2 regions of the Motilibacter peucedani genome follow, and region 2 is predicted to be linked to the other one. Evidence: riboswitches for the same ligand, from Rfam matches in the RefSeq annotation. Region 2 holds a riboswitch; the other holds the start of a gene.
What was found. A riboswitch is a leader RNA that binds a small molecule or an ion and turns the genes downstream of it on or off. The one in region 2 is predicted to bind cyclic di-AMP.
Positions count from the first base shown of each region.

Region 1: linked by a shared signal. The riboswitch ahead of CLV35_RS18235 (C40 family peptidase) and the one ahead of CLV35_RS20760 (transglycosylase family protein) in region 2 are both predicted to bind cyclic di-AMP.

Region 1 is NZ_RBWV01000016.1:125,445-129,645, reverse strand. It holds gene CLV35_RS18240 (histidine phosphatase family protein) at 24-605, shown strand; gene CLV35_RS18235 (C40 family peptidase) at 707-1,762, opposite strand; cyclic di-AMP (ydaO/yuaA leader) riboswitch at 1,765-1,925, opposite strand; gene CLV35_RS18230 (metal-dependent transcriptional regulator) at 2,070-2,849, opposite strand; gene CLV35_RS18225 (cryptochrome/photolyase family protein) at 2,956-4,201, shown strand, end outside.
Region 2 is NZ_RBWV01000010.1:305,474-309,674, reverse strand. It holds gene CLV35_RS06240 (SpoIIE family protein phosphatase) at 1-1,257, opposite strand, end outside; gene CLV35_RS06235 (universal stress protein) at 1,458-1,859, opposite strand; gene CLV35_RS06230 (DUF3072 domain-containing protein) at 1,995-2,255, opposite strand; cyclic di-AMP (ydaO/yuaA leader) riboswitch at 2,382-2,577, shown strand; gene CLV35_RS20760 (transglycosylase family protein) at 2,580-3,341, shown strand; gene CLV35_RS06220 (CehA/McbA family metallohydrolase) at 3,509-4,201, opposite strand, start outside.

The sequences.
Region 1 (4,201 bases), on a different contig from region 2:
CCGCCGACGAGAGGTGCCTCCCCATGCCGACGCTGGTCCTGCTCCGCCACGGCGAGACCGAGTGGTCGCGCGACGGCCGCCACACCGGGCGCACCGACGTCCCGCTGACCGGGCGGGGCGAGCAGCAGGCGCGCAGCCTGCGCCCGGCCGTCGCGGCCTTCGACTTCGGGCTCGTGCTGGCCAGCCCGCTGGCCCGAGCCGTCACGACGGCCGAGCTCGCCGGCCTGCAGCCCGAGACCGACGCCGACCTCGTCGAGTGGGACTACGGCGACTACGAGGGCATCACCACGCCGCAGATCCTCGAGCGCGTCGGGTCGTGGGACATGTGGCACGACGGCGCTCCCGGCGGCGAGAGCGCGGCCGCGGTGGGCGCCCGCACCGACCGCGTGCTCGACCGGGTGCGTCCGGCGCTGGACGCCGGGCAGGACGCGTGCCTGGTGGCGCACGGCCACCTGCTGCGGGTGCTCACGGCCCGCTGGCTCGAGCTCGAGCCGGCGGCCGGGAGCGGCTTCGTGCTCGACACGGGCACCGTCGCCACGCTGGGCCGAGAGCACGGCCGGCCGGCCGTCACCGCCTGGAACGTGCCTGCCCGCGCCTGGGCCTAGCGGCCGGGCGCGGACGCACCGACGCCCCGCAGCCCAGGACGGGCGGCGGGGCGTCGGGTCGCGGGACCAGGAGGGGGGTGGTCCCGCGCGGTGGCGTCGGGTCAGGCGACCCGGCCGTAGCTGACCGACGAGGTCCAGGCCTTGTTCTTGCCGACCGGCTTGCCGGGGTGGCTGGCTTCGTACCAGTAGCCACCCCCCGCGTAGATCGCGACGTGGCTGGTGCGGCCGTGCTTCGAGACGAAGACGAGGTCGCCGGGGCGGACCTGCGAGCGCGAGATCTTCTTGACCTCGCCGCGGATGGCGCCCGAGGAGTGCGGCAGCGAGACGCCGAGCTGGCGGAAGACGTAGCTCACGTAGCCCGAGCAGTCGAAGCCGCGGGGCGAGGTGCCGCCGTAGCGGTAGGGCCCGCCGGCGTTGTGCCGGGCGGCGGCGAGGACCAGCTTGCCGAAGGCGAGGCTGCCGGGGCCGTTCTCGAGACGGACCGAGCGGCCGCTGTCGGCCTTGGCGACGACGCGGTCGGAGCTCTTCGCCGAGCTCTTCGCGGTGGTGCTCTTGGCGGTGGTGCTCTTGGCGGCGGTGCGGGTGCGGACCGGGCTGGTCGAGTGCGAGCCCACGCCGAGCGCGCGCCAGGTGGCGGAGTCGACGACCCCGGTGACCTGCAGGCCCGCGGCCCGCTGCAGCCGCGCGACGGCCCGCGAGGTCGCGGTGCCGAACTTGCCGGTCGGCTTGACGCCGAGGCGGCGCTGGACGAAGCGGACGGCGCCGCCGCGGGCCTTGCCGTCGAGGGACGGGTGGCTCGTGACCACGCGCGTCACCGAGGGCGAGGCCTTCAGCAGCGAGGTGTGCGCGGCGACGGCCGAGCGGGCGCCGGTCGTGGTCGCGTGCACCAGGCGGGCCGAGGAGTGCGAGCCGGGGGCCGCGTGCGCGGCGCCGGCGCCGACCACGGGGGCGGCCAGGGCGGCGGCGACAGCGGGGACGACGGCCGCGCGGGCAGCGGTGCGGCCGGCGGTCGAGGGCCGGCGGTGGGCGCCGGCGCGGCGGCGGCCGCGCGGTTCGGCGGGAGTGCGAGAGGGCAGAACAGGTGCCGGGACCACCTCGATGAGGTGGTCGGAAGGTGTCCCCAGGGCGAGCGGGCGCACGACGACGGCAGACGACACGCGTAGTCCTTCTCCGACGCCTGCGAGGTGAGCTGTCGGGTTCGGGTGGAAGAGTCACCCGGTCGCTGTCGCGACTTCACCCCAAGGACGCTCCGAAGAGCGCCCACATCACGTGGGTCCCCCGCTCCTGCCGAACGGTCGCTCGAGACGGCCCTGCTTCCGCCCGGGGCAGGACTCGGCGTCCGACCGGAAGCGCCTCCGCCGGTTGGTGGAGGCACGTCGGAGGTTACGGGAGGGTCACGGCCCGCGTCCAGAGCCCCGGGGTGTTTGCGCGTCGAAGTGGCGCACGCCACAGTTCACCGGCGTTTCACCCCCGCGACACGGACGCCGCCTCCTCGAAGCCCGCGTCGGCGAGCCCGGCCTCCTCCAGACCTGCACCGGCCGGCACGTCGAGCGGCATCGAGCCCGCGGCGACGAAGACGTGCGCCGCGATGGCGTCGGTGAGCTCGGCGCTCTCGCCGCCGGAGGCCACGAGCACCCCGGTGGGGGTGCGGCGCACGGAGACGACGGCGCCCGGCTGCACGCCGATGCGCCGCAGGACCGCGAGCGCGTCCGGGTCGTGGACCGGCTCGCCGAGCCGGCGCACGACGACCGAGCGGGTCTCCTCCGAGACCGCGGCCGAGGGCAGGGGCACCAGCCCCTCGCGGAAGGCCTCGTGCGGGTCGGCGTCGCCGAGCTCGTCGAGCCCGGGGATCGGGTTGCCGTAGGGCGAGTGCGTGGGGTGGTCGAGCAGCTCGAGCAGGCGGCGCTCGACGGCCTCGCTCATGACGTGCTCCCACCGGCACGCCTCCTCGTGGACGTGCTCCCAGTCGAGGCCGATGACCGAGACGAGCAGGCACTCGGCGAGCCGGTGCTTGCGCATGACGCGCATGGCCGTCGCCTGGCCGACCGCCGTGAGGACCAGCCGGTTGCCCTCGCCGAGGTCGACCAGCCCGCCGCGCTGCATGCGCGAGACCGTCTGGCTGACCGTCGGGCCGCTCTGGCCGAGCCGCTCGGCGATGCGCGCGCGCATCGGCGGCACGCCCTCCTCCTCGAGCTCGTAGATAGTCCGGAGGTACATCTCGGTCGTGTCGATGAGGTCGCTCACGCCTACAAGTGTGCTCTGTCCGGACAACCCCCGTCCGGTGTGCCGAGCCCGACGTGCTGCGCGGGACGCGGGGGCCTAGCGTCGGGGCGTGGCGAAGGCGAGCGTGATGTGGTTCCGGCGCGACCTGCGCGTGCGCGACAACCCCGCGCTGCGGGCCGCGGTGGCCGACGGCGAGCAGGTGGTCCCGCTGTTCGTCGTCGACCCCGCGCTGTGGGGGCCGTCGGGCGACGTGCGGCGCGCCTGGCTGGTGCGCTCGCTGCACGCGCTCGACGAGAGCCTCGACGGCGCGCTGGTCGTGCGCCACGGCGACCCGGCCACGGTCGTACCCTCCGTCGCCGCCGAGGTGGAGGCGGGCGCGGTGCACGTCGCCGCCGACTTCGGCGTCCACGGCCGTGCCCGCGACGCCGCCGTCGAGCAGGCGCTGCGCGCGAGCGGCGACCGCGCGCTCGTGCGCACGGGCAGCCCCTACGCCGTCGACCCCGGCACCGTGGTCAACGGCTCGGGCGAGGGCTACCGCGTCTTCAGCCCCTTCGCGCGCGCGTGGGCGCAGCACGGCTGGCCGGCGCCGGTCGCCTCGCCGCGCAAGCCGTCGTTCGCACACCTGCGCGGCGACGGCGTCCCCGCGGAGCCGGACATCGCCGAGGTGGAGCTGCCTCCGGTCGGCGAGCGCGCGGCCCTGGCCAGGTGGCGGGCGTTCCGCGACGGCGCGCTGCGCGACTACGCCGACACCCGCAACCGGCCCGACCTCGACGGCACCTCGGCGATGTCCGCGCACCTGAAGTACGGCGAGGTGCACCCGCGGACCCTGCTCGCCGACCTGGCCGGGTTGCCGGGCAAGAGCCCCACGACCTACCGCAACGAGCTGTGCTGGCGCGAGTTCTACGCCGACGTCCTCTGGCGGCAGCCCGAGAGCGCCCGCCGCTCGCTCAAGCCGGACATGGCCGGCATCCAGCTCGACGAGGGCGCCGACGCCGACCGGCGGTTCACGGCCTGGGCGCAGGGGCGCACCGGCTACCCGTTCGTCGACGCCGGGATGCGCCAGCTCGCCGCCGTCGGGTGGGTGCACAACCGGGTGCGCATGGTCGTCGCGTCCTTCCTCGTGAAGGACCTGCACGTCGACTGGGGGCTGGGCGCCCGCCACTTCATGCGCGGGCTGCGCGACGGCGACCTCGCGAGCAACAACCACGGCTGGCAGTGGGTGGCGGGCACCGGCACCGACGCGGCGCCTTACTTCCGCGTCTTCAACCCGGTGACGCAGGGCAAGCAGTACGACCCCGACGGCGACTACGTCCGCCGCTACGTGCCCGAGCTGCGCGGCGTGCCGGGCAAGGCGGTCCACGAGCCCTGGCTGC
Region 2 (4,201 bases):
CTCGGTGGCGGTGAAGACGCGGTCGAGCCCGGAGAGCACCGAGGCCGGCGACTCGTCGGTGAACGCCAGCGCGCGCAGGGCGGAGCGGACCCGGCCCATGCCGGCCGCCGCTCGTACGCCCTTGCCCATCACGTCGCCGAGGACGAAGGCCAGCCGGCCGCCGGGGAGGACGAACGCGTCGTACCAGTCGCCGCCTACGCTCGCCGCGCCGCTGGCGCGCAGGGTGCTCAGCGTCGCCGGCAGGTAGCGAGCCGCCAGCGTGAGACCGGGGACCGCGGGGAGGCGGTCGGGCAGCAGGCTGCCCTGGAGCTCCTCGGCGGTGCTGTGCTCGCGGTCGTAGAGCAGCGCCCGCTCGACGGCGATGGCCGACTGCGTGGCGACCGCCTCGAGCGAGACCCGCTCCTCGGGCGGCAGCACGCGGGCCTCGCCGAACGCCACGCGCATCACGCCGAGGACGCCGGCGGCGGTGCTGAGCGGCAGCCAGGCCCAGCTGCGCTCGCCGGCCGACTGGAGCCCGGGCCCGACGGCCGCCGGGTCGAGCCCGACCTCGGCGAGCCCGTCGAGCGAGGCGACGTAGACGGGGCGACCGGTGCGCATGGCCTGGGCGGTGGGCGTGGTGGCGTCGGCGTCGACCCGCAGCGGCACGCGGCGCGCGCCCATCACGGGCATGCCCGGGCCGGAGATGTAGGCCAGCTGGTCGGCCTCGACCAGGGCGAGCCCCGCCCCCAGCGCGCCGAAGCCGTCCCGGAGCTCCTCGGTGACCACTGAGGTGACCTGCTCGAGGGTGAGCGCCTGCGCCAGCCGGGTCGTGACGGCGAGCAGGCGCTCGCCGCGGCGGTAGGCGGCGCGCAGCGCGTCCTCGGTCTGGCGGCGGGCGGTCACGTCGGAGACGAAGACGGCGACGCCGACCACCTCGGAGCGGGAGCGGACCGGGAACCACTGCGACTGCCAGCGGGTCTGCACGCCGTCGGCGCTGGTGCCGACGAAGTCGTCGTCGTGGATGCTCGCGCCGTCGACGAGCACCCGGCGCAGCACGGCCTCGACCGCCTCGCCGAGGTCGCCCAGCACCTCCGAGGGCCGGCGTCCCAGGTGCTCGGCGACGGTCAGCCCGTTGGCGAGCGCGAGCACGCGGTTGATGCGGCGGTAGCGCAGGTCGGCGTCGTAGAGCGCGAACCCGAGCGGCGCCTCGCGCACGAGGGTGTCGAGCAGGGCCGCGTCGGTCGCGTCGAACACCGCCTCGACGTCAGCGCCCTCCACGGAGCTCCCTACGGGGCTTCCTGGAGGCGTCGCCTCGGGTGCGGCCGCCGAGGGAGGGGGCGCAGGAGCGTGCCCAGCCACGGCCTACCTGCCTCTCTCCGTGCGACCTTGCTGCTGCTGGCACTCACGCTAGCGGCAGGGCGCGGTCACGGTCAGCGTTTCGGCACGAGTCGGACTCGTCCGGCCCAGGGAGGTCTCGGTCAGCGGTCGTCCTCGCCCGCCTTGACGGCGAGGACCGGGCACGGGGCGTCGAGCAGGATGCGCTGGGCGTTGCTGCCGAGGATCAGCTTGCCGACCGGGGTGCGCCGGCGCAGCCCGATGACGATGACGTCGGCCTGCACCTCCTCGGCGATGGCGATGAGGTCCTCGGAGGCGTCCTGCCCGCGCACGAGCTGCCGGACCTCGTAGTCGATGCCCGCCTGCTGCAGCGCCGCGCCGACCGCGCTCAGCTCGCGCTCGTAGTCGGCCAGGCCGTCGGCGGAGGCGTCGCGCACCGAGCTGACGACGACCAGGCGCTCGCGGCGGCTCTGGGCGTCCTCGGCGGCCCGGCGCAGCGCGGCCCGGCCCTCGGGCTTGGGCACGTAGCCGACCACGATCGTCACTGCCGGACCTCCTGCTCGTCGACCGCCAGCGCGCCGACCGCGCCACCGTGGGTGGCGCCCGCCTGGCTGGCGGGGGGTCGGCGGCGCTGGTCGGGGTGGCGCTGGCTCGCGCCAACGCTACCGGTCGGCGCCCGCTCAGCCCCGGCCCGTCTGCTCCTGGAGCCGGTCGATCTCCTCGCTGGCCTCGGCCTTGGTCAGTCCCTCGGGCGCCGGCTCCCCCGCCTCGCGGGCCAGCGTCGCCAGGTAGCTCTCCTGGGGGCCGGTCGACGGCTCGTCGCCCGTCACCCAGTCGCTGGGGTCCTTCTCCGCGGAGCGCCCGCTCCCGCTGGTCGTGCTCCCCGTCGTCTCGTCGGTCGTGCCGGTCGTGCCGGTCGTGGTGTCGTCCTGCTCACTCATGCCCCCTCGACTACCCCCTGCCCAGGCGTGCGCAACCCTCCGCGGGCGCCGCGCCGCGGGTCGGGGTCTGGACGTGCGTACGCGTCGCCCCGTATCCTCGGACGGCCCGGACTCTGGTCCGGGTCCCCCGTGCAAGCGCCGAGTCCTGCCCGGCACGGGGTCCACGTCCTCGGGCAGGAGCGGGGGAACCATTCCGCGGGCGCCCTGACCTGGGCCGAGCGCCGAGCGTCACCGGGGCGTCCTTGGGGTGAAGCCGCCTACCAGCGGCCGGGAGACTCCATCCCGAACCCGACAGCTCACCTCGCAGGCGCACGGAGAACTCGCGTGACGCTCTCGCGTACCCTGCGGCCCTACGCCGGCCGCCACCGCCGTCCTGCCCCGCCCAGCGCCGCCGTCCCGCGCGCTGCCGTCGCCATCGCCGGGCTCGGCGTCACAGGGGCCGCGTTCACGGCGACGGCCACCAGCGCGTCGGCCGCGCCCGCCTCGACCAACGCGTCGGGCAGCTCGTCCCACGGCCGCACCGTCGCCCACCGCACCCCGGTCCTCGTCTTCGGCGCCCACGGCCCGGCCGTGCGCAGCCTGCAGGCCCGGCTCGGCCTCGACGCGGTCAACGGCCGCTTCGGCGTCCAGACCCGCGCCGCGGTGCGCGCCTTCCAGACCCGCCACGGGCTGCACTCCACCGGCGTGGTCGACAAGCTGACCTGGCGCGCCCTGCCCGCCGCGAAGGCGATCAGCAAGCCGGTCGCCGCCACGAAGGCCACGACCTCGCGCACCAAGGCGTCGACGACGCGCACGAAGGTCTCGAGCAAGCGGGTGTCCCGCTCCGACGCGCGCGTCTCCGACAGCGTCGAGGGCCTCAACTGGTCGGCGCTCGCGCGCTGCGAGGCCGGCGGCAACCCCCGCGCCTACAACGCGGCCGGCTACTACGGCCTCTACCAGTTCAGCATCGGCACCTGGCACGGCGTCGGCGGCAGCGGCACCCCCTCCTCGGCCAGCGCCGAGGAGCAGACCTACCGCGCCCAGCTGCTCTACGCGCGCCGCGGCTCGAGCCCGTGGCCGACCTGCGGCCGGCTGCTCTACAGCTGACCCCCTCGCGCCCGTCGCGGCGCGTCCGGCACGACGACGGCGCGGCACCCCTCGGGGGTGCCGCGCCGTCGTGCTGAGCAGCCCCGGGCGCGTGTCCGAAGCCACCGCGACGTCCGCGCAGGTCAGCGCGGCGGCGTTCGGACACACCTGGCGCCCGGCGGCGTCGGCTAGGCGCGGCCCGCCCACCACGGACTGGCGTAGGCGACGGCGAGCGCGTTGGCGGCGTGCCCGCGCGGCCCGGGCGTGCGGTTGGCGGCGTCGGGGTCGGCCAGGCGCAGCACGACCCAGTCGGGGCGCCCGGCGGGCGGAGGGTCGCCGAGCTCGGCCTCGCAGTCGACGGGCTCGCCGCAGCGGACCGCGACCTCGGCCGCTACGCGCGGCACGTCGTCGTCGGCGCCGGGTCGCAGGAGCTGGGCGACGAGCTCGCGCCCGGCCCACGCCGGCCCGCGGTCGACGTCGAGCTCCAGCCGCGCCGCTCGTGGCGGCGAGGGGAGCTCCGAGCCGATGCGTACGCCGTCGAGCGCCGCGTCGAGGCGCAGCCCCGACAGCCGGGTGGCGAAGAACCGGCGGGCGCGCAGCGCCTCCGCCACGCCGGCCCGGCTGTGCTCGTGCACCCAGAGCCCGCCGCGGCCGCGGCCCTCGGCCGAGCCCCAGGTGCGGCCGTGCTCGTCGGTGACGCCGAGCAGCCCCGGGCGCCAACCGGCGTCGAGAGCCGCGAGCAGCGGCGAGGGGCGCCCCTCGGCCCAGCCCTCGAACAGGTAGTCGTCGCCCCGGTTGAACATCTCCATGGACACGACCCGGTCGGCCAGGCGGGCGTCGTAGCGGAAGCCGTCGAAGCGCCCGGGCTCGCGGCCCGGGTG